Regions from separate parts of the Colwellia sp. SU-HH00943 genome, predicted to be linked through region 3. Evidence: predicted binding sites of a transcription regulator. Region 3 holds the regulator's gene; each other region holds the start of a gene.

Region 1 (10,566 bases), on a different contig from region 3:
TATTTCAACCTAAAAAGAAATGGTAACTCCAAAAATTGCACATTGTTAAGCCAGCTTTTGCTGGCTTTTTTAATGTTAAAAAGTATATTGATAACGATTAAACATGTTAAACAAAACTAATACTATTACACTGCCATCATTCCTTCGTAAAGCGATGAAAGCCTACGCTCTAAAAGCATTGATAAGGCAGCAAGGTTGCGAGTTACAGCGAATAGGCCGTTCCAGAAATTGGCAACTAAAAGCCAATTTTGAGCAAATACAAACTATTATAGAGTTGATTGAACAAGCTGATGAGCCTAGCTGGCTTTGGCTATCAACGCTGCTTAGAAAAGAATATCAACACTTAAGTCATGATGAATTACTCAATGTCGCTAAAATGCTTGATGGCGTTACAGTAAGCGCTTTAATTGCTAGAACTGATTGCACCATAACTCAAGCAAGACAAGTTATTGATGAATTAGAAGGTTTAGACTAGTACTTTTATCGCTAGACTCATCACGGATTATTGAATACAACAAAGCCTACATTTTAATTTAGGCTATTGAGTCAGCTTGGAGCTGTTTTGTTGCAATTACAAAGCGGCTTTTTATTTTTAGAAGACTTTTTCTCTAGTTTTCAATGGCTATTGAGCCACAAGAAAGTGTTCGAATAACATTAAAAATGTACAATTAGTTCTATTATTCAGTTAGTTATTAAGAGGTTTGAAGCGTTTAGGTGGGTTTTACTGTAATTTTCCGGCCTTCATGTCTCTAAAAAGGAAAAAGCACTAACCATTATGATCAGTACTTTCGATTCTAGTTGTACTTTTGTTTTGTACTAAGATTTTTTCTTAAATCTGCGAGAAGCTAAACCCATTAAGCCTAAAGCAAAAACTGCTAAAGTAGAAGGCTCAGGAACATCTACAGTTTCAAAGTCAACTACAAACCTTAGCATTGCTTCGTCAGATGAGCGTGTTGGAAAAGTTGAAGAGCCAGTCCAAGTCCACTGATGGTCTCCTCCTGTACGATATACATTTAGTCCTAGCCAGTTTTCACCCGATGAAAGAGCTGAATTTAAAATTGATGTTATATCAAAAGATTGAACTCCAGTAGTACCATTTGTAGCAAAGGCTAGACTTCCGTAATCGACACCAGTAAAACCTTGAAGGTGACTTAATAAACCATTCGAATCGTAACCATCTATGTTAAAGTTAGATGAGCCACTTACTGCATCAAGCATTTGGAAACTTAAAAACGCGGAATTTATATTTGCTCCTGACAAACTAGATATATCTATTTGTATATTATTTTGAGCTTGAGTTCGTTCACTTTCTAATCTAAATAGGTGAGCAAAACTTGTTGCGTACATACCAACAAAGCCTGTACCGCTAAACGTTTGTGAAGTATTGCCATCTGAATATGATGTAAATCCAGCTAAGTCTTTCAATTCATATGTAATCAATCCAGCATTAGCAATTCCACTAACAGCCAAAGCAAAGCTAGCCACTAAGCCTTTTAAAAATTTATTTTTCATTTGAGTTTTCCTTTTAATCCTTTTCCATCGAGGTTGAAAGATATTTAATAAAGCTAAAATAAATACTTATTGGGTGATATGCAGGTAGTGCGCCAATTAGTTAACTCATAAAAAAACAATAGGTTAGTGGGTTTGTAATATTTAAGACTTGAACCTTTGTAAAATAACTTGACACTAAAATCTGTTATTCATAAAGCTTGGCTTGTGTTCAGTCTTGTTGCGATACACTTCATCAATACGTACTTTATCTAGGCTAAATGACCGCAAATATTCTGCGGTATAAAGTTTTCTGGTTAAGCCTAATCTCATAGCTGGTGTAGAAGGTTTAGACTAGTAGGCAAAGCGCTGAACTAATCACTGCATATTGCAAACAAAAAAGCCTGCATCATGCAGGCTTTTAATTACTGATTACTTAACTACTGACTTTAATGCTGTTTATTGCTTAGCAGTTGCTTTTTTAGCAGGCTTTTTCTTCGCTACTTTCTTTTTCGGTTTAGGAATATCCTCTACCCAAGCACCGTCAATATACTTAGCCGTCCAACCTGTTGCCTTGCCATCAACTTCACTCATGACATATTGCTCTTTAGTTTTTCGGCTATAACGAACAATAGCTAAATTACCTTTATTATCTTGCTCTGGTGCATCAGCCAGATAATAAAACTTAGCAGATATTCTATCTCTAAAGCGCTTAAGCTCTGCCACTTTTGGCGCGCGCGTTTCACGTGAACGTGGAAAAGTACTAGCAGCTAAGAAGATACCTGCGGCACCATCACGCAACACAAAGTGCGCTTCTGACTTTTCACAAGCAAGTTCAGGCAACTGAACAGGATCTTCTTTTGGCGGCGCTGCTTCCCCATTGGCAAGCAATTTACGTGTGTTCTTACATTCTTCATTGGTACAATCAAAATACTTACCAAAACGTCCAGATTTCAGCTCCATATCTGATTGACAACGATCACACTCTAAAACGGGACCATCATAACCTTTAATTTTGAACGTACCTTGCTCAACTTCTATGCCGTCACACTCAGGGTTATTACCACAGACATGTAACTTGCGAGTTTCATCAATAAGGTAGCTGTCCATCGCTGTATTACATTTTTGACAACGATGCATAGCGCGTAATGCTTCAGTTTCTTGATCTTCAGCTAAAACACTGACAGCCTCTTCACCCGGCGTTAAATTCATTGTCGTGGTGCAACGCTCTTTTGGCGGTAAAGCATAACCAGAGCAACCTAAAAACACACCTGTAGAGGCAGTTCTAATCCCCATTTTACGGTTACATGTTGGGCAATCAATGTCTGTTAACACTGGCGAGTTATTGCGCATACCGCCATCGTCAACATCTTTATTTGCAAGGGTAAGTTTTTTGCTGAAATTTTTATAAAACTCATCTAAAACCGCTTTCCAATCAAGTTCTCCAACGGCAATCGCATCAAGCTCTTGTTCCATATTAGCGGTGAAGTCATAGCTCATAAGTTTTTCAAAACTCATCGACAAACTATCGGTTACTATTTCACCCATTTTTTCAGCATAAAAGCGTTTTTTATCTAAGCGAACATAACCTCTGTCTTGAATGGTTGAAATAATAGACGCATAAGTAGATGGGCGGCCAATAGAGCGCTTTTCAAGTTCTTTCACTAACGATGCTTCACCATAGCGTGCTGGTGGCTTAGTAAAGTGTTGACTTGCTTCTAAATCATCTAAGGTGAGTGACTCACCAACAGTTAAATCAGGTAAATGTTTGTCATCACCTTTAGCAAGCTGTGGATGAACACGTGCCCAACCATCAAATTGCATTACTCGACCTTTCGCTTTTAAATCGAAACTAGCAGCACTGATAGTTAACGTGCTTACGGTGTAACGTGCAGCCGTCATTTGACAAGCCACAAATTGTCGCCAAATTAAGTCATATAGTTTTTTAGCATCAGCATCGATACCTTCCATTAATGCCGATTGAAGATTGACATTGGATGGACGAATTGCCTCATGCGCCTCTTGAGCCCCTTCTTTTGAACCATACACTTTAGGCTTTTCAGGTAAGTAATTATCACCAAAGTTTTTGCTGATATAACCACGGCACATGTCAACGGCATCTTTACTCAAATTAGTTGAATCGGTTCGCATATAAGTAATATGACCCGCTTCATATAAACGTTGCGCTAAGCCCATGGTACGTTTAACACCATAACCTAATTTAGTGCTAGCAGCTTGTTGCAGTGTAGAAGTAATAAAAGGAGCTGAAGGCGTACTTTTAGAAGGCCTATCTTCACGCTTACTGACCGTGTATTGTGCAGGTTTTAATATAGATAATGCTTTGTCGGCATCAGTTTTATTAGTCGGCTTAAACGCTTTACCATTTTCATGAGTTACATCAAGGGTTAAAGCTTCATTTTTACTAGAATGAGTTTGTGCAGCTATTTCCCAAAACTCTTTAGGGTCAAATGCTTTAATCTCCCGCTCTTTTTCTACAACGAGTTTTACGGCGACAGATTGTACTCGACCTGCCGATAAACCACGGGCCACTTTCTTCCAAAGTAATGGACTCACCATAAAGCCGACAACGCGATCTAAAAATCGACGTGCTTGTTGAGCATTTACACCCGGCATACTTAATTCACCCGGCGTAGAGAAAGCTTGCTGAATTGAACTTTCAGTTATTTCATTAAAAACAACGCGGCGAAACTTGTCATCATCACCACCAATAATTTCTTTTAAGTGCCATGCAATCGCTTCTCCCTCACGATCCAAATCGGTTGCGAGATAGACAGTGTCAGCTTTGTCTGCAAGTTTTTTTAATTCACTAACAACCTTTTCTTTTCCTGGCAAAATTTGGTAGTTAGCTGCCCAGTTTTTATCTGGATCAATACCCATACGATTAACAAGCGCTTGTTTATCTCGTTTTGCTTTATATTTAGCTTTTGCTTCAGGCGTCATTTTACGTACTTCAGCAGGAGACTTTGCTGCTACTTTTTTGCCTGTACTACCGTGAGGTAGATCTCGAACATGACCGACGCTTGACTTAACTACGAAGTCTTTCCCTAAATATTTATTGATTGTTTTCGCTTTGGCTGGCGACTCGACAATAACCAATGATTTTGCCATAAAAATTTGTAATCCTACTAATTCGATCGTGCTTTAATAGACAAAAGTAAATTATTTTTTTGTCTTTTTATTCACGCATTACTTAACGTTAAAAAGTGCGAGCATGCCCTTTAATACTATTTAAATAACGCTAAAAATTAATTTCATTGTAAAAATATGATTGCATACCTATTTATACATATATCTATAAATATACAAATTGACAAGTATTTATTTTTTGAGTCAGCTGAGGCGCCTATGACTCGTTGCAGCTTTTGACTATAATGCCTACATATAAAATTTATTTAAAATACTTAACTCTATTTTCTGCGCAATCATAATCGACTTTGTCAAAAAAAATAAGAGTAAAAAGATAAAAAAATTCAATTGTGCTTCACTTTAGCTGTGTATAGGAAATGAAAATGTCTCAATTAACGCCTCAATTTAAAGAAAAACTAACACAATGTTTATGCCCCCCTGGCAATGGTGTATTTACGGTAAATACAGCTAAAGAGCGAAAGGAGCAACTACATCAAACAATTTTTGGTCAGGCTACCGATGTAGACAAACTATGGCAAAACACTTTAAATGAGCTATCAGAAGCGTCTAATGCGGTAATATTAGGTGTAGCTTCCGATTGTGGCGGTGGTATTTTGCGAGGCGCTAATTGGGGGCCATTATTTCTTCGCTCTACATTACTTAATAACTACCCTGACCTCTGTGCTTTTGATTTAGGTGATATTCGTGTTATCCCACATTTACTGTCAGACAAATACTTAAATGAGGCGACGATTGCAAATTGTCGAAAAGCTCTTTATCAAGATAGCACGAGCAACTACTGTGTCAGCCCATTAAGTATTACTGAAGATGTGCTGCATGACTTTTATGCCCAGTTTCCTACTAAAGGTATTTTTGGTATAGGTGGCGATCATAGTGTGAGCTATCCGTTGACTAAAGCCTATCTTCAAGCAAAAAAACAACAAGGAAAACGTGTTGCCTTGATTCACTTTGATGCTCATACCGACTTACTTGTTGAGCGCTTAGGCATTGATTTATGTTTTGGCTCTTGGTGCACTCATATCCTTGAAGATTTACCCGCACCGGAGCATTTAATACAAATAGGCATTCGCTCAAGTGGTAAGCCGAAAACTCATTGGGAGAGTACCTTTGGTGTACAGCAACATTGGGCACATGAAGTCAAAGCATTAGGTGTTGAAAAAGTTATCGACAATATTTTAGCTCAATTAGCTGACCTTAACGTTGATGAACTTTATGTAAGCTTTGATATTGACGCCATTGATGAAAGTTACGCCAGCGCCACGGGTACACCAGAGCCCGATGGGTTAATGCCACATGAATCAGTACAAATATTGCAGGCGATAGCTGAAAAATATGCCATTACAGGAGCCGATATGATGGAAATTGCACCCTTTACTGATAGTACTGGGAAAGGTGAATCAAGTTGTGAAACTACCCTGAAAGTGGCCAGTGAAATTTCTGCATTATTAATTAAAGAAATTAATAAGTAAGGCTAATTTAAATAGATCAAAAATGCCGACTTACTTATAAAAGTATGTCGGCATTTTAAACAACGAATCGCTTAATAATTCAAAATACTTCTGAATTAATAAGCGATTAAACTACTGAATAATAATACTCACCGGCGTGAATGTTGTAGCAACTTGCCCTTCTTCTGTTTCAATCGTCACACTAAGCACACCTGATGTTGGCTCTTTAGCGCCTTTGATACCAATAGAGAAAGTCAAACCACCATTATGATTATCATTAGGCCATACGTAAGTACTTGGCGTTGCTCCGCCACCAACAGATGGAGAGAAAGTAATTACTGTGCCAGCAGGCATAGGCTGGTTATGTAAATCAGCAATCGTTAAAGTAACAAAACCTGTATTTTCACCAGCGATATAAACCGCCGAATCATTTGGGTCAAAATCTGGGTTTGCCACTTCTGGCGTATTTGTATCATTATCATCATCATAGGTAGGACTTACCGCATCGTCAGTGCTGTTAACTACCATTAATGGGTTACTACCTGACATAACTAATACTAGTTGAGCTCTAACATTTAACGACTTATCGTCTGAACAACCATCATGAGCTGGAATTGAACAAAGTACACCATTGTATTTACCATCATTTGCGGTAAAAGCACCATCATTATTAAAGTCAACAAACTCTTCTAATGCGCCGCTATCAGTATCATTAGGATCAACTGGTGCTAATGCATTTTCAGTTGCATCAGGGTTATAAAAACCATCTTCATTATGGTCAACAAAAGCTTCTTTTAAATCATAAGGATTACCACTGACATCGGTTCCAGCAAAAGCAGTTACTTCTGTAGCGTCAAAACGACCATTACCATTTAAATCAGGGAAAGACTCTTCACCAATGGCGGTTGCTAGAATAGTTGCTCGGCCACCATATTTTTGCCCTAAAGTATTAAACTGCTCTGGCGGGTGGATAATATCTGGCATATTTGTGAAGAAATTATTGTCATCTCCCGTGTTATGCATTAATACATGGCCTTCCGGTCTTGGGAATTGACTTGTCCAAGTGACAGTACAAGCGCCATCAGTTGTCACACATGATGGCTGAATAGAGCCACCTTCAGTAGTAAAACTAACAGCAGTGCCATCAGGAACAGGGTTATTAAAGGCGTCAGCTAAACGGGCTGTGACTTCAACAGTAGTACCGTCTCTATCCCAACCTTCTGGATTTAAAATCGTTGCTGATAAGCTGAAACTATCTTGATCCGGAATACCGGTAGAAACTACGAGTACACTCGACTGAGAAGAAATGGCAGGATCACTACCATCGATCGTTGCTTGTACACGAACACTGGTTGCAACAGTACCTGAATTAATAACAGTTTGTACAATACCTTCGTTGTTTGTCGTAGCACTATCAGGAATTAATTGAATACCACCCACATCAGTATTTAATGAAAAATTAACCACTTGGTTATTTACAGGATTTGAGTTGGTATCTAATACTCTGAACTTAACAATTGAGCTCTCTGAGCCACCTAAGCTACCTGTACCTAAAATTGAAATATTTTCCGGCACTGATGAAACAAACTCGATACTACCAACATCAGCGGGTAACACATTAACAGAAGTCGTCGCTGATAAATTAATGCCACCTGCGTTAGCAGTAACATTGATAGGATCATCTCCTACACAACCTTTAGCTAAGTATGTACTTGTGGCAATACCATTTGAGGTGGTAATTGGAGAGCTTAACTCAGCACTCGGCGTTGATAAACTTGAACAGCTTGATGAAAAATTAACATCAACAGGCTCAGTAAATAGTGCCCCTTGATCATCAATAATATTGACAGTTACTACTGTGGTACCACCAGCAGATATTTGCGCTAAGCTAATCTCTGCTTCACCTTCAACAAACGGGTCACCACTACCCATGGTAACGGTAGATGAGCCAACGACTAATAGTACTTGACCAGACTCACCACTATCAATTGAAGCAGTAATGGAGCCAGCACCTAAACTGCCGCCAGCTAAAATATCAACACTGGCTTGATTATTAGCGTCAGTAATTGCAGTGGGGATAGGAATTTCACCGACTGTGGTTTCAAAATTAACAATAATTGGTGTGCTAATTCCATCAACTTCAGCAATGACCTTACCTGGTTTTGAAGAAGTAATTGTATCGGTAGGATTACCATCAGAATCGACTAAACTTACGGTGATATTAATATCACCAACGACACCAATATCATCACCTTGCGTAGTAAAGCCTATTTTTGCTTCTTCGCCAGATGATACAGAAGCGGTTATTTCACCTGCGCCTCTTATATTGCCTGCGGTTAATGTAATCTCAGCGATACCTGCATCATTGGTTAACGCCGTGCCTGAAGTTGGAGAGAATGCCCCCATATCTGAAGAGAAAGTAACGACAGTGCTTGTAACTGCTGAACCGTCTTGAGTTAACGTTGCAGTGACAGTTACGGGCTCCTGCCCTGTTACATTCTGATTAGATAACGATAATGAAATAACAACTGGGTTTTCTTCAGTGTCACCTCCACCGCCACCATCATCATCTCTAGAAAGGCTTCCATCACCGCCACCACACGCTACTAAGGTGGTTAACACCATTAATAACATGGTAAATCTTAAGCGTCGAAGTAACTCCATAAGGTATCCCTATTATCTTTTATTAATCTTCTTTAAACATATTAACTGATAAATAGCAAAAAAGTACAACTTAAATGAAAAAAACCTTATTCATTTAAGTTGTTTAGAAAAATTTAACCTTAATGAAATCGTATTATTAAGCAAAACTGTTTTTAAATCTTAATTTTATTGGTAATCTAGTTTACAAAGTCACATCAAACAACACTACATACCTTATGTCTGAAACAACTTCTCTGCCTCCTGCAAAAAAATATAGCCTCACCAGCCGAATAGTTATCGGTATGATCTGCGGCATATTGTTAGGCTCATTTTTACAATGGTTAATGCCTAACGGTAAAGACTTTGTGATTAACTTATTTTTATTTGAACTATCACTACAAAATTTTCTAGTGGATGGCGTACTAGAAATCATTGGCCAAATATTTATGGCTAGTTTGCGTATGTTGGTTGTGCCCTTAGTGTTTGTTTCTTTAGTCTGCGGGGTTTGCTCGCTACAAGATACCACTAAGCTTGGTCGTATAGGTGGTAAAGCCATAGGTCTATATTTAGTTACCACAGCGATTGCTATTACTATTGCCATTTTAGTTGCTTTACTTGTTGGCCCTGGTGAAGGCGTTGGTATGACAGCAAATACAAGCTTCACATCAAGAGAAGCACCTTCTCTTGCTCAAGTTATTATTCAAATGTTCCCAACAAATCCATTTGAAGCTTTTGCTCAAGGTAAAATGCTTCAAATAATTGTCTTTGCTTTACTTTTTGGTATTGCCATTGCGCTATCAGGTAAAGCGGGCGAAAGAGTTGCATCAGTATTTGATGATTTAAGTGAAGTTATCATGCGTCTAGTAACCATTTTAATGAACCTAGCACCGTATGGCGTTTTTGCCTTGCTTGCGACATTGTTTACGACAGTTTCGCTGGAAACCTTCGGCAATTTAGTGGTTTACTTCTTCGTGGTATTAATTGTGTTATTTAGTCATGCTTTAATCACATACCCGTTAATATTAAAAATATTTACTGGCTTAAGCCCTATTAGGTTTTTGAAAAAAATGCGTGATGCGGCTATTTTTGCTTTCTCAACGGCCAGTTCAAATGCAACTATTCCCGTGACCTTGGAAACAGCCACTAAAAAAATGGGAGTAAAAAACTCCATTGCCTCCTTTACTGTTCCTTTAGGAGCCACCATCAATATGGACGGTACAGCAATCATGCAAGGGGTTGCCACAGTATTTATTGCACAAGTATTTAGTCAAGATTTAACGCTAACAGACTATGTTACTGTAGTGCTCACTGCCACATTAGCCTCAATAGGCACAGCAGGTGTTCCCGGTGTAGGGCTTATTATGCTTGCTATGGTATTAGATCAAGTGGGTTTACCGGTTGAAGGGATAGCTCTCATTATCGGCGTAGATAGATTGTTGGATATGACACGTACCGCAGTCAATGTTACGGGTGATAGTATGGTCAGTGTGATTGTTGCAAAGAGTGAAAATCAATTTGATGAAGCAATGTTTTTAGATGAAAATGCTGGTAATAAAATAGAAGAAATAGATTTCCATCATTTAAAAGATCAAACCTAGAGTCACTTACTATGGCACTTTGAACTGTCTTAAATTCTCAACACAAAAAAGCGCTCATTCTGAGCGCTTTTTTGTAATAGTTCCACTGAGCTTAACTTACATTGGTTAAACTACATTTAAATAATTTTAGCTTGGGAAAATACGGTTTCTTTGTACTAGTTTTCCCAACACACTTTCTGCAGATAATGAAGCTGCTTTAGCAAACTTTTCAGCTAAACCTT
Region 2 (10,566 bases), on a different contig from region 3:
TGACCTTCATAAATTTCTACACCATGACCAATCATCATACGACCACGCGATTGTAAATTAAATAAAGCATTCGTTAGCGCTTTACCCGTGGCATTTGCAATCATTACACCGTTTAAGCGCTGACCAAGATCACCACCTTTATGAGGTCCGTATTCAAAGAAAGTATGATAAATCAAACCTGAGCCAGATGTTAAAGTCATAAACTCTGTTTGGAAACCAATTAAACCACGGCTTGGCATAATGAAGTCCATACGAATACGACCAGTACCGTCAGGTGCCATGTCAGTTAATTCTGCTTTACGAAGACCCATTTTTTCCATAATGGCGCCTTGATGTTGTTCTTCAACATCGATCGTAACAGTTTCATACGGTTCTTGTAATTCACCATTAATCTCACGCTCAATCACTTCTGGGCGAGAAACCGCAAGCTCGAAACCTTCACGACGCATATTTTCAATCAAAATACCTAAGTGCAATTCACCACGACCCGATACTTTAAATTTATCAGGATCATCAAGTTGCTCAACGCGTAAAGCCACGTTATGTACTAACTCTTTCTCTAAGCGATCTTTAATATTACGTGAAGTTACAAACTTACCTTCTTTACCACAAAACGGCGAAGTGTTTACTTGGAAAGTCATGTTAACTGTTGGCTCATCAACAGATAATGCAGGTAAACCTTCCACTTCTGACGGACAACAAATAGTATCTGAAATCTTTAACTCACCTAAACCGGTAATAGCAATGATATCACCCGCCTTCGCTTCTTCAGTTTCATGGCGATCAAGGCCTAAGTAACCAAAAACTTTGCCGACTTTACCATTATGAACATTACCAGCAGCACATTGTACCGTGACTTGCTGGTTTGGTTTAACAGAGCCACGAGTAATACGACCAACACCAATTACGCCCAAGTATGAGCTGTAATCAAGTTGAGAAATTTGCATTTGAAATGCACCTTCAGGATCGGCATCTGGCGCTGGTACTTCATCTACAATAGTTTCAAATAAAGGCATCATATCAGTGCCTTCTTCACCTTCTTCAAGTGATGCCCAACCATTAATCGCTGAGGCATAAACCACTTTAAAGTCTAACTGTTCATCAGTAGCACCAAGGTTATCAAACAACTCAAAAACTTGATCCATAACCCAATCAGGACGAGAACCTGGCTTATCAATTTTATTGATAACTAAGATAGGCTTTAAGCCTTGAGCAAAAGCTTTTTGCGTAACAAAACGCGTTTGCGGCATAGGGCCTTCTTGAGCATCAACAATTAATAATACAGAATCAACCATAGACATCACGCGCTCAACTTCACCACCGAAGTCAGCATGGCCTGGAGTATCAACGATATTGATACGATAATCGTTCCAGTTAACAGCGGTATTTTTCGCTAAGATAGTGATACCACGTTCTTTTTCGATATCATTTGAGTCCATCACGCGCTCGTCATGATCACTACGCGAATCTAAAGTACCTGATTGCTCAAGTAATTTATCAACAAGGGTGGTTTTTCCGTGGTCAACGTGGGCAATAATTGCGACGTTACGTAATTTATCTAACACAGGCGTTACTCGCTGTTACTTTCATTAACCGAGCCGTAAAAGCGCGATAAATGAATAAGGCTATAATTGGGCGCGCATTATACAGGAGCTTTGCTTAAAAAGATATTAAATATCGAGGCAGGGCCAAGACAAGCCAGTAAATTAAAATATCCATTAACCAATAACAAATAATCACTTCAAAAGTAAATTAATTACAGGCAAAGATATAAAAATGATTTATAGTAATTCTTAAACAATCAACCCATTGCACCAAAAGAATCAAAAGAGCACAAAATTGGTGCACACAAATTGTTTTAAAATATCTAAGCAACTGTTTATAAACGACTTTATTATTGGCATATTTTTAGCTTGTATGCCTAACACAAAATTCGTATCAAGAAACTTATAATATTAACCCCACTGGAGAGAGAATATGTCACAAGCAGTATTCGATTTAATTAAAGAACACGATGTCAAATTTGTTGACCTTCGTTTTACTGATTCAAAAGGTAAAGAACAACACGTTTCACTACCTCACCACCAAATTGACGAAGACTTCTTCGAAGATGGAAAAATGTTTGACGGTTCATCAATCGAAGGCTGGAAAGGCATTAATGAATCTGACATGGTATTGATGCCTGACGCTTCAACTGCTGTTTTAGACCCTTTCACAGAAGCTGTTACATTAAACCTTCGTTGTGATATCGTTGAACCTGCTACTATGCAAGGTTACAGCCGTGACCCTCGTTCAGTTGCTAACCGCGCTGAAGAATACATGCGTTCAACAGGTATCGCTGATACTATATTATTTGGCCCAGAGCCAGAGTTCTTCGTTTTTGATGACGTGAAATTCCACACAGATATGGCTGGTTCTTTCTACAAGATTGATGACAAAGAAGCGGTTTGGAACTCAGGTACTTCATATGAAGAAGGTAACATGGGTCACCGTCCAGGCGTAAAAGGTGGTTACTTCCCAGTTGCTCCTGTTGATTCGTCACAAGACTTACGTTCAGCTATGTGTTTAGTAATGGAAGAAATGGGCTTAGTTGTTGAAGCGCATCACCATGAAGTTGCAACTTGTGGTCAAAACGAAATCGCTTGTCGTTTTAACACTATGGTTAAGAAAGCTGATGAAGTTCAAATCTACAAGTATGTTGTTCACAACGTAGCACACGCTTACGGTAAAACAGCTACTTTCATGCCTAAGCCATTAGTTGGTGATAACGGTACTGGTATGCACTGTCACCAATCTTTAGCAAAAGATGGTGTTAACTTATTCTCTGGCGACAAGTACGGCGGATTATCAGAAACAGCTTTATACTACATTGGTGGTATCATCAAGCATGCTAAAGCATTAAACGCTTTCACTAACGCTTCTACTAACTCATACAAGCGTTTAGTTCCAGGTTTTGAAGCACCAGTTATGTTAGCTTACTCAGCTCGTAACCGTTCAGCGTCAATTCGTATTCCAATTGTACCTACGCCAAAAGCGACTCGTATCGAAGTACGTTTCCCTGATCCAACTGCTAACCCTTACTTAGCATTCTCTGCAATGTTAATGGCTGGCCTTGACGGTATCAAAAACAAGATCCACCCTGGCGATGCAATGGATAAAGATTTATACGACTTACCAGCCGAAGAAGCTGCAGCTATTCCACAAGTTGCTGCATCTTTTGAAGAAGCTTTAGATGCATTAGAAGCAGATAAAGAATTCTTAACAGCTGGTGGTGTAATGGATAATGATATGATCGATGCATACATTGGCCTTAAGCGTGAAGAAGTTGAATTATTAAACTCAACGACTCACCCAGTTGAGTTCGACATGTACTACAGCGTATAATTTCTCTATAGTTTATAGAAAATTGAAAAGCTCACTTCGGTGAGCTTTTTTGTGAATGTAAATTAATCGCAAAAGAATCCAGTTTTCAGTGGTAAACCTCTACATTTTTGTATAAATTATAAATACCTATGTTCGCGCTTTGCTGTATCTAATGGAAGAAGATATACTTAATTGATTATGATTAAAATTTTATTGCTAACATTGCTGATTCTATCAATTGCCACCCCTGTGAATGCAAGCTCAGCTAAAATTTATGTCTGGCGTAATGAAAAAGGTGAACTAGTTTATTCTGATACGCCGAGACCTGGCGCAGAAGAAATGAAAACCCAACCAGGTAATGTCATAAAATCTTCAACCAATGTTGATACACAAGTACTCGATATTAAAACTAAAAAGATTGAAGACGATTATCAAGTTGTTATCAATCACCCCAAAGATAACGCAACAATTCGAGACAATACTGGCTCTGTTTATGTGAGCGGTAGTATCAAACCAATTTTCAAACGCGGGTTAAAAATTCAACTCATCTTAGATAATAAACCCTACTTAGAAGCACAAACCCACACCATGTTTTCCCTTAGAAATATTGATCGCGGAGAACATCAAATAAAAATGCAACTGCTTAATGAAAAGGGCAAGGTTATTGCATTATCTAAGGCAATAACGTTTTATATGCATAGAGCCTCGGTAAACTAGAAAAATAGCACCAAATAGTAGCATTTAGGCAGCATATATCACTTTTTTCCAATATACTAACAAATGACGCACCACTTTGGTGCTTCCGTTATTTAGGTATGAAGCTTTATGTTGCACAGTAGACAAGAAACTCAAGAGCTTAAATTAAGGTATCAACAAAAACTTGCTAATCAGCTCGTCACCGCTGTTTTGATTCTAGATAGTGATTTAAATATTTGTTATCTCAATCTTGCTGCCGAAGCGCTACTTGTTAAAAGCATGTATAAGCTTTACGGGTGCTCTTTTGATGTAATATTTAAAAAAACGTCTATTAGCAAAGGCCGTTTGAAGCAATTACTCGCCACAGGGCAGGAGTTCACAGATAGCGATATTGTGCTCGAACTTAAAAAGAACCACCGCTTTACTGCTGAAATTACCGCTTCTGCGGTTGAATTTGATCGTAGCCCTCATGTGTTATTAGAATTCAAGCAAATAGATCAGCAAAAGCAAATTAGTTTAGAAGTATTTCAACAACAACAATGGATAGCAGCACGTGACTTAATCAAAGGTTTAGCCCACGAGATTAAAAATCCATTGGGGGGTTTACGAGGTGCAGCGCAATTACTTAATAGAGAACTCAATGAGGAACAACAAGAATATACTGAAATGATCATTGAGCAAGCAGATAGGTTAACCAACCTCGTTGATCGCTTACTCGGGCCAAATCAACTACCTGAAATTCAAAAGCACAATATTCACTCGGTGCTTGAGAAGGTCTATCAGGTTGTAAGCTACTCAGACGAGCAGAATATTAAGTTACGCCGAGATTATGATCCATCCATTCCAAATGTTGAATGTGACCAAGAAAAAATACAACAAGCCGTGTTAAATATCGTCAACAATGCCATTCAAGCGATAGGAACTGATAATACCATCACCCTAAAGACACGCATTGCTAGTAACAAAACAATTAATGGTAAGCGGATAAAACTTGCTGCACAAATTAGCATTATTGACGATGGGCCAGGTATACCCGACCACATCCAAGACACGTTATTTTACCCTATGGTATCAGGGCGCTCTAATGGAACCGGACTAGGCCTATCAATCGCGCAGACTTTAGTAAACCAACATCAAGGTAAGTTATCTTGCCTGAGCACACCAGGTCATACTGAATTTAGAATTTTATTACCGCTAACACCAGAAAAGAATGATTAGCGCTATGAATAACTTACTTATGATGAAAATTTTTCAATTAGATATTACTCAAGAGAATAACCATGATCACTGAACAAGTTTGGATTGTTGATGACGATAGCTCAATTCGTTGGGTTTTAGAAAAAGCATTTGCTAGCGCCAATATAAGCAGCGCTTCATTTGAAAGTGCTAAAAATGTCTTAATTGCTTTAGATCATGATCAGCCTGAAGTGATTATTTCAGATATTAGAATGCCTGATATGGACGGCATGACTCTACTCAATTCAATTAGCAAAGCACACCCAAATATCCCCGTAATTATTATGACTGCACACTCTGACTTAGACAGTGCGGTGAATGCTTATCAGGGGGGGGCTTTTGAATATCTTCCTAAGCCATTTGATATGGACGAAGCCGTAAACCTAGCTAAACGTGCCCTAACCCACTCTCGAGAACAAAATGCTAAAAATCAGCAAAAGGAGAGTGCACCGCTTTCGGCAGGGCTTATCGGTGAGGCACCAGCAATGCAAGAAGTATTTCGCGCTATTGGTCGCTTATCCCGTTCAAGTATTAGTGTGTTAATTAATGGTGAGTCAGGCACGGGTAAAGAGTTAGTCGCACATGCGCTACATTCTCATAGCCCGCGCACTCAAGCACCTTTTATTCCACTGAATATGGCGGCCATTCCAAAAGACTTAATTGAATCTGAGTTATTTGGTCATGAAAAGGGCGCATTTACGGGAGCAAACTCTGTACGCCAAGGTCGCTTCGAACAAGCCCATGGTGGAACATTATTTCTTGATGAAATCGGTGATATGCCACTGGAAATTCAAACACGGCTATTACGTGTACTTTCTGACGGACAATTTTACCGTGTCGGCGGCCACTCTCCCGTACAGGTAGATGTGCGTATCATTGCAGCCACCCATCAAAATTTAGAAGATAGAGTTAAAAAAGGAGAATTTCGAGAAGATTTATTTCATCGACTCAATGTAATTCGCATACAACTTCCTAGCCTTAGAGAACGCAAGGAAGATATTATTCAACTCAGTGAGCATTTCCTTAAACAAGCCGCCAATGAATTAAGTGTTGAGCCTAAAACATTAAGTAAGAAAGCCGCTACTTTTTTACAACAATGCCAATGGCCAGGTAACGTCCGTCAGCTTGAAAACATCTGTAGGTTTCTCACTGTAATGGCAAGTGGCCAAGAGATATTGCTAGAAGATTTACCCAGTGAATTAACAGAGCGAACTGCACAAATAACCCCACAATCTTCATCTTGGCAAGCCGCTTTAAGCGACTGGATGGATCAGCAATTAGCGCTAGGTAGTAGTGCAATTCTTGATACCGCCATGCCTGAGTTTGAAAAAATAATGTTAGAGCGTGCTTTGTTATTTACCCAAGGACACAAGCAAGATGCTGCTAAAAAGCTTGGCTGGGGCAGAAATACGTTAACGAGAAAGTTAAAAGAATTGAATATTAGCTAAACGTAGCATTTATACTTAGTGAGATAAATATTACTAGGTGACGACAATTTATTTATGAGCAGGTTGAGTTTTCTCTTATTCCACCTGCTCTAATTATTAATTAAAATAGAACAGACAAGAAATTTAGGATAGAGAATTAAGAACTACAAACCTCTTCATCACACTGCTTACAGCTATTACAAAGCTTAATATTGATAAAGTGTGCGGCTACTATCAAGCTAGCACCGCCAAGAATAAAATACATTTCTAACGCTTCAGAGAAATCATGCTTCATCCAATAAATTGCCACACCTAGATACAATAAATAAAAAGGATATAAACGCTTATGATAACGTTTGAAGCCTGAAAATAATGCCACAGTGCCGAGTACTGCAGTCATAAGTAGAAAGATATGCTCCCATGTGTGATCCGCTAAGAAGCTTAACCCCACTAAAGGCAGTACAGGTAATAATATAGGCAACAATATGCAATGTAATGCACATAACGATGTTGCTGTAATACCTATTCTATCTAACATAAGAATCTAAAACCAAACTGAAAGTAAAAAATAAGAAACCACTTGCCATCACCTTACTCAACTTAATAAAACGGTAGAAGCAGCTTTCCTTTTTGAGCTGATATGCTTTCAACCTTAGGATGAAAGCACTGAATGTAATAATATCACAATTGAGATATTATAACATTATTAAAATCTGCATAATTTAACAAAATTTAACTTTGACTGATCGGAAAACTTAATACTTGCTCAATATGTTCGGCATTTAATGCCAACATAATCAAACGATCAATTCCAAGCGCGACACCAGAGCATTGTGGTAATCCATGATTTAATGCTGCAATAAAATTATCATCAACGGGCTTTTCAGCCATAGATAAACTACGTCTTTGCGTATTATCTTGCTGAAATCTTGATGATTGTTGCTCAACATTAGTAAGTTCATTAAAGCCATTAACTAGCTCAATACCCCGATAATAACACTCGAACCTTTGAGCAACTCTATTATCTTTTGGGCAAATTTTAGCAAGTGAAGCTTGAGACTTGGGAAAGTTATATACGAAACATGGTTTGTCTTTACCAATATTTATTTCAATTATTTCACTAAAAATAAACTGTAATAAAATATCAACATTAAACTCTCTCGTTAACCAATCACTCAATTTATCATGTTCCTTTATTACCGAAAGTAACTGCTCTTGAGTGGCCGTTAGCGGGTCTATTCCGGTATGATTTATGAATACTTGCTGATAAGTTATTTGGCTTGCTTCTCCGCAGCCTAATACCGTTTTTAATAAAGCCGAAACTTCCTGCATTAAATCAAAATGATCAAATCCTAATCGATACCATTCTAGTAGCGTAAATTCAGGGTTATGAAACCTTCCAGCCTCTTCATGGCGAAACGCTTTAGCTATTTGAAAAATGCATCCGTATCCCGAAGCAAGCAGTCGCTTCATATGAAATTCAGGTGAAGTTTGTAAATACAAGGTTGTAGATTCAGAAATTGAGCTATCATTAAGGAAGTGATAACGGCACGATAACGCTTCTAAATGCACGTCTGTCACCGTCCCTAAAGACAATGCAGGTGTTTCAACTTCAGTTACCTTACGCTCTGCAAAAAACTGTCGAATTTGCTGAATTATTTGCGCGCGTTTTTGCGCATTTTGCCAACTTAGCGTAGGTTGCCAAGACATAATTTCCCCGAGTCATATTTATACCAATTTGATTAAATTTCTTCCCTACTCAGAGCTATGCTCGATGTTCAATAACAAGGCAAATTTGTTTAGGTCTAGTCATTCTAAATCAAATAAATTTAACGAAGTTAGTGGGCATCGAGCAAGCTCCCAAAGGGCGAGTTTAAAAGGCTTATATGCTGCGTTATTGATTTTGACAAGGGAATAACCATTCTCTTCAATCAATTCCTTGCCTCTAAGCCTTTTAATTCTCGCTGAGTGGGAAAGAACTTAATCAACTTGGTATTATATTAAATTCTGCAGAAACAAACCTGCATAAACCACTGTCATTTAACAGCATCAACAAAAAAGGCCGTTTCTTTTTCAAGAAAACGACCTTTCAGTCAATCTATTAACAATTCTAATTGTATGTCATTCGAAGTATTAACGCGGCGTGGACACGGAATTGACGCTAGTCAATGAGTATCCACAACAAAGTTAATACAAGAATAACAGCAATTAAATGCTAATTAGTCGATAATCTTAGATACAACACCTGCACCTACTGTACGACCACCTTCACGAATCGCGAAGCGTAAACCTTCGTCCATCGCTACTGGGTTGATTAACTCTACTACAAATTTCAAGTTATCACCTGGCATTACCATTTCTACACCTTCAGGAAGCTCTACTGCACCTGTGATATCCGTTGTACGGAAGTAGAATTGTGGACGGTAACCTTTGAAGAATGGTGTATGACGACCACCTTCATCTTTTGAAAGTACGTATACTTCTGACTCAAACTTCGTGTGAGGTGAAATTGAACCTGGCTCACATAATACTTGACCACGCTCTACGTCTTCACGCTTAAGACCACGTAATAATACACCACAGTTCTCACCTGCACGACCTTCGTCAAGCAACTTACGGAACATCTCTACACCTGTACAAGTAGATTTTTGAGTATCACGAATACCTACTACTTCTACTTCATCACCTACTTTGATGATACCACGCTCTACACGACCTGTTACTACTGTACCACGACCTGAGATTGAGAAAACGTCTTCGATTGGCATGATGAATGCACCATCAATTGCACGCTCTGGCTCTGGAATGTATGAATCTAAAGCGTCTGCTAATTCAATTACTTTCTCTTCCCATTGAGCTTCACCGTTTAGTGCGCCTAATGCTGAGCCTTGGATAATTGGTAAATCATCACCTGGGAATTCGTATTCGCTAAGAAGTTCACGAACTTCCATTTCTACTAATTCTAATAATTCTTCGTCATCTACCATGTCACATTTGTTCATGAATACGATGATGAAAGGTACACCAACCTGACGTGATAATAAGATGTGCTCACGTGTTTGTGGCATTGGACCATCTGTCGCTGCAACTACTAAGATCGCGCCGTCCATTTGTGCTGCACCGGTAATCATGTTTTTGATGTAATCGGCGTGACCTGGACAGTCTACGTGTGCGTAGTGACGAGTTTCTGTATCATACTCAATGTGAGATGTATTGATTGTGATACCACGATCACGCTCTTCTGGTGCGTTATCGATTTGTGAGAAGTCTTTAACTTCACCACCGTGTACTTTAGTAAGTACCGCAGAGATAGCAGCTGTTAAAGTTGTTTTACCGTGATCAACGTGACCGATTGTACCAACGTTTACATGCGGTTTCGTACGTTCAAATTTTTCTTTAGCCATTTTTCAATTACCTTAAAGTTTATTTAACTATAAAAAATAATAGCAACAGTCAAAGTGACCGCGCTTGTTGTAAATAATTTATGTCGCTCTAACGAGTTTCCATAATTTTTTGTGCTACCAATTTCGGTGCTTCATTATACTGATGAAACTCCATAGAGTAAGATGCACGGCCTTGTGTAGCACTACGCAAGTCGGTAGCATAACCAAACATTTCGGCTAGGGGTACCAATGCATTTACAATTTTCAAACCTGCTGGGCCTTCTTCCATACCGTCGATCATACCTCGACGACGATTTAAGTCACCTACAACATCACCCATGTTAGCTTCTGGTGTAGATACTTCGACTTTCATCATTGGCTCTAATATAACAGGATCTGCTTCTAGCGCACCATTTTTAAAACCAATTGAAGCTGCCACTTTAAATGCCATCTCATTCGAG
Region 3 (10,566 bases):
TTACCATTTTACTAATCAAAGCCTTAAAACAAAGAAAAAACAATACGCTAGACGATCCCATGATTATGGAAGCAGAGCAGGAACTCCCTGAAGCTACCAGCACAGTAAAGTCCATTTTTTGGCTTGTTGTAGGTATTACTATCTTAATATTCAGTGCTCATTTTCTTGTTGATTCAGCAATTTTTATTGCTAAAGCCTTTGGTATTAGTGACTTAGTTATTGGACTAACTATTATCGCTATAGGAACAAGTTTACCTGAGCTAGCAGCAAGTATAGCGAGTATACTAAAGAAAGAAGACGATCTGGCGATGGGTAATATTGTCGGCTCAAATATCTTTAATATTTTAGCAGTACTCCCTTTTGCTGGCATCATAGCGCCAGGGGCGATAAATCCTGATGCCTCTCTGCGCGATGCTCCCGTTATGATGGCTATAACAGCGCTACTATTTATTTTATGTTTTAGCCGTAAATCAGGCTACTTTAGACTTACTCGTGCAAAAGGTGCATTATTATTATTAAGCTTTATCGCTTATCAAATATTGCTTTTTTCTCAAACAACCATTAACTAACAAATACAGCCTTAAGTAGACTATGACGAATTTTAAACAACTGGCTAAGAACGTGATTAACATAGAGCAGCAAGCTATTGTTGAGCTGCTAGAGTATATTGATGACAGTTTTGAGTATGCCTGCCAATTGATGTTTTCATGCCAAGGTAGAGTCATTGTTATAGGTATGGGGAAATCAGGTCATGTTGGCGGTAAAATTGCGGCAACACTGGCCAGTACTGGTACACCAGCATTTTTTGTTCATCCCGGTGAAGCAAGTCATGGTGATTTAGGCATGATCACCAAAGATGACGTGGTACTTTCCATTTCTAATTCCGGTGAAACAACTGAAGTTCTTGCGATCATTCCTGTTATAAAACGTATCGGCGCTAAACTTATCACCATGACAGGCAATAAAGAGTCTACTCTAGCAAAACTTGCTGATACACACATCTGCATCAAGGTATCTACCGAAGCCTGCCCGCTTGGTTTAGCCCCAACTTCAAGTACAACAGCTACTTTAGTCATGGGAGATGCTATTGCTGTAGCACTACTCAATGCTCGTGGTTTTACTGCTGATGATTTTGCGCTATCACACCCAGGGGGAAGTCTAGGCAAACGTTTACTGCTTCGTTTAAGTGACATTATGCACCAAGGAGATCGCCTCCCTGTTGTGAGTGAAACAGCGCTCATCAAAGACGCCTTAGTAGAAATGTCACTTAAAGGGTTGGGAATGACTGCAGTAGTGAATGCAGACAACACCTTAATAGGCTTGTTTACCGACGGTGATTTACGCCGTATTCTTGATTTAAAAATCGATATACATCGCGATAATATCGCCACAGTAATGACAACATCTCCCACGGTTGCACAAGCAGATATGCTAGCAGCACAAGCACTAAATATTATGGAAGATAAGAAAATTAATGGCTTAATCATCATTGATGAACATCAGCAACCAATAGGTGCCATGAACATGCATGACTTACTCAGCTCAGGAGTACTTTAATGAATCAATTATCAAATTCACCTAATAACACGCTGTATGGGCAAGTGAGTGAGCAAATTCTAAAACGTGCAGAAAAAATAAAACTGTTAGTTTGTGATGTTGATGGTGTTTTTTCAGATGGCCGTATTTATTTAGGTAATGATGGCGAAGAATTAAAAGCATTTCACACTAAAGATGGTTTTGGTATTAAAGCACTCGGCAGCAGTGGTGTTGACGTTGCCATTATTACTGGAAGACGCTCAGCTATCGTTGCTAATCGCATGGCGGCATTAAATGTTAAGCACATAGTACAAGGGCAAGAAGATAAGTTACCTGCGCTGATTGAGCTTGCAAAACAACTCAATTTATCAGCAGATGAAATAGCTTATATAGGTGATGACATGCCTGATTTACCTTGCATCTTACACGTTGGTTTAGGTGTCGCTGTTCAAGATGCGCATCCCAACGTATTGACGCAAGCTGATTACCAAACGTTCACAACAGGAGGATTTGGCGCAGTCAGAGAAGTGTGTGATCTAATAATGCAATGTCAAGGTACACTTGATCAAGCAACAGGCGCCAGTATATGACACGTCTGCATACATTAGCTCTTTTGGTATTATTGCTAGGCGCTATGGCCTACGGTATTATTGAATGGCGTGGTTCACAAGTACTGCCAGGGGCAGATGTTGAACATGATTTAACACCTGACTTTATTGCCGAAGCACTGAAAAGTGATATTTATACTGATTCAGGGCAATTATCTCATGCCATTATTGCCGACAGAATGGAGCATTATGCCAAACTTGAAGTAACCCACTTTGAGTTACCTAGTTATACGTTATATCCAAAAAATAATGAAGCACCATGGCAACTTAGTGCAAAAGAAGCGACACTATACAAAAATAACAGAGTTATTTTAAATCACCGTGTTCATTTAAAAGCCACGGATGAAGAAAGTTTAATAGAAGAAATTCACTGTAAGTATCTAGAATTAGATTTAAAGACCAATATAATTAGTTCAGAGCAAACAGTTATGGTGCAAGGGAAAGACTTTACTATGTATGGTTCAGGCTTGATCATTGACCTTAACACTAAACAAATGACCTTAACTGAACATGTACGTACCATTTATAAGAAAACTGACAGCTAAAAAACAAAGAGCTAATTGCAATTAGCCCCATATAAATAACCTTGTGATAACTTTATGATAAAAAAGAATTTTGTAAAACCTTCAGTAACGAAAATTAAATCTATTGGTTTAGGTGTTTTACTCGCGACTAGCGTATTAACATTTACTAACGCTAGTTATGCGGCTAAAAAAGATCTCACACAAGAAATTACCATAAAATCAAAACGTCAAAGTGCAGACTTAAAAAACAAAATTGCCAGTTATTTGGAAGACGTAAGTATTCGCCAAGGCTCTATCGCAATAACAGCCGATATAGTGCAGGTTTTTAGCAAAACGAATGAAAAGACCAATGAAAAGCACGACACCTACCTAGCCAAAGGCAAACCAGCTCTTTTTCAACAACAATTAGAAGACGGCAGTTTAATTAGCTTACAGGCTGATGAAATAAAATATCAACCGGACATTTATCTGATAACCGTATCAGGCAATGCCAAAGTGAAACAGGCTGGTAGTATGGTTACTGGTGAAACAATCACCTATAACACCTTAAATGAAAAGCTTGAAGCTGAAAGTAGTCGTGATGAATCCGTCACCACTATTTTACAACCTGCACAAATTAAAGCTCAACAAGAAAAAAATAACGCCGCCAATAATGACAGTAAAAAAGACAGTGACAACAATGATTAATGCAACTGACAACACTGATATAGCTACCCTTAGCGCTCACGGTTTATCTAAGTCATATAAAGGTCGGCAAGTAGTAAAAAGTGTAAGCCTCAATGTGAATACCGGGCAAATTGTTGGTTTATTAGGCCCCAATGGCGCCGGCAAAACCACCTCGTTTTACATGATTGTTGGCTTAGTTCCTAATGATGACGGTAAAATTATTTTAAGTGATGAAGATGTCACACTTGCTCCTATGCATGAAAGAGCACGACGTGGTATAGGTTATTTACCTCAAGAAGCCTCAATTTTTAGAAAACTCACCGTCACTGAAAATATTATGGCTATTTTGCAAACTCGCAAAAACCTTGATGAAGGGAAAAAGCAAGAAAAGCTGGAACATTTACTCGAAGAATTTAATATATGTCATATCAAAGATAACCTTGGTATGAGCTTATCTGGTGGCGAAAGAAGACGTGTAGAAATAGCAAGAGCACTGGCTGCTGATCCTCAATTTATTTTACTGGATGAACCTTTTGCCGGTGTTGATCCTATATCGGTAGGTGACATTAAAAAGATTATCATTCATCTTAAAGAGCGAGGAATTGGTATCTTAATCACAGATCATAATGTCAGAGAAACCTTGGATGTTTGTGAGCATGCTTATATAGTAAGTCACGGTGAAATTATCGCTCAAGGTGATGCAAACCAAATACTTGCAAATCAAAAGGTCAGAGATGTATACCTCGGCGAACAATTCACGCTATAGTTACTAATATACAAAAAAAATTAAGCTATAATTTATAGTGAATGTATTACTAAAATAACAACAACAGGATAAGAACAGAACTAAATGCGTCCATCACTGCAGCTCCGAATAGGACAACAACTCACCATGACGCCGCAACTGCAACAAGCGATAAAGCTTCTGCAGTTATCGACGTTGGAACTTCAACAAGAAATTCAAGAAGTGCTTGAGAGTAATCCTTTGCTTGAAGTGAATGAAAATTCACCGAGTAATAGCAATGAAGAAAACGACAACAGTAATGAACAGTTAGAAGAAGCTTTTTCTGCTAGCACAAATAGCACAGAACAAACCAGCCCTGAAGGTAGTGAAGACACCAGTGCCACTATTGATGAAATAAGTACTACCGAAGCAATGGCTCAAAATGATATTCCTGAAGAGTTAAATATAGATACCACCTGGGAAGAGAGTTACAGTGCTGGAACCTCTAATACAGGTGCAATCTCAAGCCCTTCTGAAGATTACACCTATCAAGGTGAAACCACAGACTCTATTCAAGATCATTTACTCTGGCAAATGGAATTAACACCCTTTACGGATACTGACCGCGCAGTTGCTATTGCCATTATTGAAGCGGTAGATGATGCTGGCTATTTAACCGTTTCTTGCGAAGATATTTTAGAAAGTGTCGGTATTGAAGATTTAGAGCTTGACGAAGTGGAAGCGGTATTAAAGCGCATTAACGTCTTTGATCCAATCGGTGTTGCCGCTCGCTCCATTGCTGACTGCTTAATCATCCAGTTAAATCAATTTGATGAAGACACTCCTTATTTGAAAGAAAGTAAACACATCATTGAAGAGCATATAGACCTACTGGGTAACCGAGATTACCGTCAGCTTATGCGTAAAACTAAGCTTAAAGAAAATCAACTTCGCGAAGTAATGCGCTTAATTCAAACACTGAATCCACGCCCAGGTGATGCGGTAATAAAAGGGGATGAGCAGTACGTTATTCCTGATGTTTCCGTAGAAAAGAAAAATGGACGCTGGATTGTAGAATTAAACCCAGATACAGCGCCTAAATTATCTATTAACCAACAATATGCAGCCATGACTAAAACCACCAAGTCTTCTAGTGATGATGGTCAGTTCATTCGCTCAAACCTTCAAGAAGCAAAATGGTTTATAAAAAGTTTAGAATCGCGAAATGATACACTACTAAAAGTGTCAAATTGTATTGTTCAGCGCCAACAAGGCTTTCTTGAACATGGCGCCGAAGCCATGCGCCCAATGGTATTAAATGATATAGCTGAAGCAGTAGACATGCATGAATCAACCATTTCACGTGTAACAACACAAAAGTACATGCACACACCAAGAGGTATTTTTGAGCTAAAATATTTCTTTTCTAGTCATGTAAGTACTGAAAATGGTGGTGAATGCTCTTCAACAGCAATTCGTTCCTTGATTAAGAAGCTCATTTTAGCGGAAACACCTGCTAAACCGCTAAGTGATAGTAAAATGGCCGATTTATTGGCTGAGCAGGGCATTAATGTTGCAAGACGAACCATAGCTAAATACCGTGAATCATTAGCTATTCCGCCGTCAAATCAACGTAAGAGTTTATTGTAAATCTCATTTAAAAGGATCACGCATATGCAAATTAATCTTACTGGTCACCATGTAGAAATTACCACGTCTTTACGCGATTATGTCGACACAAAATTTGCCAAATTAGAGCGACATTTTGATCATATTAACAATGTTTACGTTGTACTAACGGTAGAAAAATTAGACCAAAAAGCTGAAGCAACGGTTCACCTAAATGGTAGCGAAGTGCATGCTTCAGCGGTGAATGAAGTGATGTATGCCTCTATTGATACCTTAGTAGATAAATTAGACCGCCAAATTCTTAAATACAAAGGCAAAATTGCCAGCCATTAACCCCATTCAAAGTACTATGACCCTACAAGACATTTTAACGCTGGACTGCACTGCCTGTGCAGTTCCAGCAAGTAGCAAAAAACGCATACTCGAAACTCTCTGCCAACTTGCCAGTAGTAAATTAGGTGAATCCGATACAGGTACGCTATTAGATAGCTTACTAAACCGAGAAAAAATGGGCAGTACAGGTATTGGTAATGGTATTGCGATACCTCATGGAAAATTGCAAAACTCAAATAAAGCAGTTGCTGTCATGCTAACCACTGAAAAAGCGATTGAGTTTGACGCAATAGATAATAAACCTGTCGATATTTTTATTTGTTTATTTGTACCTCAAGATTGCACTCAAGCACATTTAGAAACTTTACAAAGCATAGCTAAACTGTTTAGTGATCGAAAAGTAGCGAAACAAGCGCGTAAGTGTACTTCTAAACAAGCTTTATTTAATCTAGTTCAACAAGCACATTAAAAAGCAACGTATTTTACAACCGCATAATAATGTAAAGTACCTAAATAACAACTTATTTAACAAAGCATGCAAGCCATCATAACAGCTGTCAATGACACTGCTTTAGCCTTGTAGCGCGAGATATCAAGTATGAAACTTATTATTGTCAGTGGCCGTTCAGGATCAGGGAAATCTGTTGCTTTAAGAGTATTAGAAGATTTAGGCTACTATTGCGTAGATAATATTCCTATTAACTTATTACCTGCCTTAACTCATACTGTTATCAATGATTACGAGAATGTTGCCGTCAGCTTAGATGTCCGTAACTTACCCAATGATCCTAAAGATATACCGGAAATAATCGAGTACTTACCGAATGCTGTTGATGTAACTACCCTTTTCTTAGATGCTGACGATATAGACCTTACCCGTCGATTTAGCGAAACACGTCGTTTACATCCATTAATCAAAGAAAATATCCCCTTAGATCAAGCAATAGCGTTAGAAAAAAAGCTCCTTACGCCTATTTCTACCCGAGCAGATTTATACATTAATACTAGCCAATTAAGCCCGCATCAATTAGCTGACTTAGTCAGAGAACGTATTTTAGGTAAAAAAACAGGGGCTATGGTATTAGTATTTGAATCATTCGGTTTTAAACATGGCATCCCTGCCGATGCCGACTATGTATTTGATGCGCGATTTTTACCAAACCCTTTTTGGGAAAAAGATCTGAAAGCCTACACAGGGTTAGAGCAACCCGTACAAGATTTCCTTGCCAGTCAACCGATAGTAACAAAGTTTATCTGGCAAATTAATAGTTTTATGATGACATGGCTACCACATCTAGAACGTAATAACCGTAGTTATGTCACTATCGCCATAGGTTGTACAGGCGGTAAGCATAGATCCGTTTATATCGCTGAACTATTAGCCAGTAACTTTAGAAAAGAAAAGAAAGATGTACAAACACATCACCGTGATATTGAGAAAGTAAAAAAATAATAATGAATCATTATGAGTAGCCTTATGACCACAACTATTTCTAAAGACTTAACTATCATCAACAAGCTCGGTTTACATGCTCGCGCTGCAACAAAGCTTGCTCAGTTATGCCAAAAATTTACCGCGAAAATCACCCTTGAATTAGAAGATAAAACCGCTGATGCCAATAGTATTATGGCAATAATGTTACTCGCTGGCGGTCAAGGTAAAACCGTAACAGTCACTGCTCAAGGTGAAGATGCAGAACAAGCATTAGCCGCTATTAGTCAGCTGATAGGCGACAAGTTTGATGAGTCTGAATAGTAAAGTAGCTTTTTGAGCGCAAGCAAGCACGAACAGTTTTTAAACATCTAATCATTACAATGACTTTTTAGCATTAAAATAAAAAGCTGATAAAACCATTGAGTTACGATAAACTTATTAAGTAAACCATCTCCAAACTTTCCCAAAAACTAAATAGCAGATTCATCGCCATGTCAGAGCTAACAGAACAAGAAGACATTCAACGAAGATTACATCAGGTGAACGAAGCCCTGAGTGATGGCATGTTTGTCTATGTTCGGCAGCTTTTACAAGAATTGCCTGTTTATGATTTAGCACTAGTACTTGAGTCTTCCCCGGCAAAAAACCGTTTAGTGTTATGGCAATTAATTGATGCTGAATTTCACGGCGAAGTATTAGAAGAACTCAGTGAAGAAGTACGTAAAGGTATCCTTAAGGGCATGCGACCTGAAAAACTCGCTGCTGCCGCTGAGGGGATGGATGTTGATGATATTGCAGAAGTTTTTCGTACTCTACCTGATAGCGACTACCAAGAAGTTCTTAACTCGATGGACTCGCAAGATAGAAGCCGAATAGAAACTGCTTTATCTTACGAGGAAGATACCGCCGGTGGTATCATGAATACAGATACCATCACCGTTAGACCGGAAGTGACTGTCGATGTGGTATTACGGTATTTGCGATTAAAGGCCGAGCTACCTGAATCAACAGACTCCTTTTATGTAGTTGATCGTAATAACAAATTTATTGGTGCAGTGTCTTTAGCTGCCATAGTTACAGCCAAGCCAGAAGTGATTATTTCAGATCTAATCGATGCTGATGTCGAAGCTGTACAGGCCGATATGAGTGAACAAGATGTGGCACAGTTATTTGAACGCCATGATTGGTTTTCAGCCCCTGTTGTCGATCAAGAAGATCACTTACTCGGCCGTATTACAATCGATGATGTAATTGATATTATTCGTGAAGATGCTGAACATTCTATGATGAGTATGGCGGGTTTAGATGACGAAGCCGATACCTTCGCACCTGTCATCAAAAGTACCAAGCAGCGCTCATTATGGTTAGGGGTAAATTTAATCACCGCACTTATGGCTGTTGCAGTATCCAGTATGTTCGAAGGAATATTAAGCCAATTAGCCATTCTAGCGATATTAAATACCTTAGTGCCTAGCATGGGTGGTGTAGCAGGTGGGCAAACCTTAACCCTAGTTATTCGCGGTATGGCCTTAGGTCATGTTGGTGATAGCAATGCAAAAGCATTGTTATATAAAGAGCTCGCCGTCGGCTTTTTAAATGGCTTATTATGGGCGTTATTAATTGCGAGTGTTGTTGGTTTATGGCAACAAGATATAGTGCTTGCCGGCGTAATTGCCATAGCCATGTTAATGAATATGACAGCAGCAGGTTTAGCCGGTGTCGCTGTACCTATTATCCTAAAACGTATGGAAGTAGACCCCGCATTAGCAGGTACAGTTATTCTCACTACGATTACTGATGTTGTAGGTATTTTTGCCTTTTTAGGTACTGCAACCCTACTATTAGCGCCGTAACTAAATTCACCATAATAACTAAAACTATCATAACTAAACCTTAGTACTCAGTCGCAATGCTGAGCACTAAAGGTAGTAATAGAAAATTATTGTCCAGCTATTTGCATTTCTTCAAGTAAAATAGAACCCGTTCTAATACTACCATGCATATCAACGTCAGAGCCTACAGCAATAATGCCTTTAAACATATCTTGTAGTTTACCCGCAATAGTAATCTCACTGACAGGGTAAGCTATTTCGCCATTTTCTACCCAAAAACCAGCGGCACCACGAGAGTAATCGCCATTAACAACATTGACCCCTTGCCCCATTAACTCAGTAACTAATAACCCCGTCCCTAAGGTTTTTAACATAGCATCAAAATCACCGCTATGATTAGTACTTTTACTATTTACCAGCCAATTGTGAATACCACCAGCATGTCCCGTTGTTGTTAACCCTAATTTGCGCGCTGAATAGCTGGTTAATAAATAGGTTTGTAAAACGCCATCTACAATAATATCTCTATCTTTCGTCGCAACTCCTTCACTATCAAAAGCACTACTTGCTAATGCTTTAAGCAAATGTGGGCGCTCTTGAATCGATAAAAAGTCAGGAAAAACATTTTTTCCTAGCGCATCTAATAGGAAAGAAGATTTTCGGTACAAATTGCCACCGCTAATAGCCGCTATAAAATGGCCCCAAAGGGTATTGGCAATGTCAGCGCGAAATAAAACAGGCACTTTCATGGTAGAAAGCTTTTGTGGATTTAATCGAGAAGTGGCTTCATGGGCGGCTTTTTTACCAATGCTGATACCACTTTCTAATAACGAAAAATCACGATTAACATCGTAAGCATAGTCACGCTGCATTTCATCACCTTCACCAGCGATAACAACGCAACTCAAGCTATGTCGTGTACTGGGATAAGAAACAATTTGACCGTGACTATTACCGTAAACCTTAAAGCCAGAAAAACTATCTAAACTGGCGCCATCTGAGTTACTAATACGCTCATCACTTTCTAATGCACTTTGCTCACAAGCTTTGGCAATGTCTATCGCCTCTTCTGTAGATAGTGCTTTCGGGTGATATAAATCTAATTCTTTGTTATCCATTGCTAAAAGGTCTTTATCAGCCAACCCCGAACAATCATCAACTGAAGTATATCTAGCAATATTCACTGCAGCTTCTACCGCTTGTGTTAATGCAGCTTGTGATAAATCGGCAGTAGACGCACTACCTTTTCGCCCTTGTTGATATACCGTAATTCCTAAAG

The links. Region 3 encodes sigma-54, which starts transcription at its own class of promoters, with help from an activator protein. Its sites were predicted from a motif close to GTTGGCACGNNNNTNGNNT; they were not measured.
Region 1: AC27GZ_RS06875 (PEP-CTERM sorting domain-containing protein) is a predicted target of sigma-54. The motif match lies at 1,591-1,609, and genes of this name have one in related genera.
Region 2: glnA (glutamate--ammonia ligase) is a predicted target of sigma-54. The motif match lies at 1,897-1,915, and genes of this name have one in related genera.

The regions. Positions count from the first base shown of each region.
Region 1 covers NZ_BAAJLW010000002.1:372,578-383,143, reverse strand. The annotation lists gene AC27GZ_RS06885 (hypothetical protein) at 1-26, shown strand, start outside; gene AC27GZ_RS06880 (ribosome recycling factor family protein) at 104-475, shown strand; gene AC27GZ_RS06875 (PEP-CTERM sorting domain-containing protein) at 817-1,512, opposite strand; gene topA (type I DNA topoisomerase) at 1,948-4,617, opposite strand; gene AC27GZ_RS06865 (arginase family protein) at 5,019-6,125, shown strand; gene AC27GZ_RS06860 (hypothetical protein) at 6,237-8,768, opposite strand; gene AC27GZ_RS06855 (dicarboxylate/amino acid:cation symporter) at 8,984-10,345, shown strand; gene sohB (protease SohB) at 10,472-10,566, opposite strand, start outside.
Region 2 covers NZ_BAAJLW010000004.1:502,754-513,319, forward strand. The annotation lists gene typA (translational GTPase TypA) at 1-1,565, opposite strand, end outside; gene glnA (glutamate--ammonia ligase) at 1,978-3,384, shown strand; gene AC27GZ_RS13725 (DUF4124 domain-containing protein) at 3,562-4,080, shown strand; gene glnL (nitrogen regulation protein NR(II)) at 4,189-5,277, shown strand; gene glnG (nitrogen regulation protein NR(I)) at 5,340-6,743, shown strand; gene AC27GZ_RS13740 (MerC domain-containing protein) at 6,880-7,260, opposite strand; gene epmA (elongation factor P--(R)-beta-lysine ligase) at 7,455-8,432, opposite strand; gene tuf (elongation factor Tu) at 8,942-10,126, opposite strand; gene fusA (elongation factor G) at 10,215-10,566, opposite strand, start outside.
Region 3 covers NZ_BAAJLW010000001.1:391,386-401,951, forward strand. The annotation lists gene AC27GZ_RS01650 (calcium/sodium antiporter) at 1-569, shown strand, start outside; gene AC27GZ_RS01655 (KpsF/GutQ family sugar-phosphate isomerase) at 592-1,557, shown strand; gene kdsC (3-deoxy-manno-octulosonate-8-phosphatase KdsC) at 1,557-2,126, shown strand; gene lptC (LPS export ABC transporter periplasmic protein LptC) at 2,123-2,689, shown strand; gene lptA (lipopolysaccharide transport periplasmic protein LptA) at 2,744-3,355, shown strand; gene lptB (LPS export ABC transporter ATP-binding protein) at 3,375-4,100, shown strand; gene AC27GZ_RS01680 (RNA polymerase factor sigma-54) at 4,185-5,708, shown strand; gene hpf (ribosome hibernation promoting factor) at 5,733-6,020, shown strand; gene ptsN (PTS IIA-like nitrogen regulatory protein PtsN) at 6,037-6,489, shown strand; gene rapZ (RNase adapter RapZ) at 6,619-7,473, shown strand; gene AC27GZ_RS01700 (HPr family phosphocarrier protein) at 7,498-7,776, shown strand; gene mgtE (magnesium transporter) at 7,947-9,308, shown strand; gene pmbA (metalloprotease PmbA) at 9,395-10,566, opposite strand, start outside.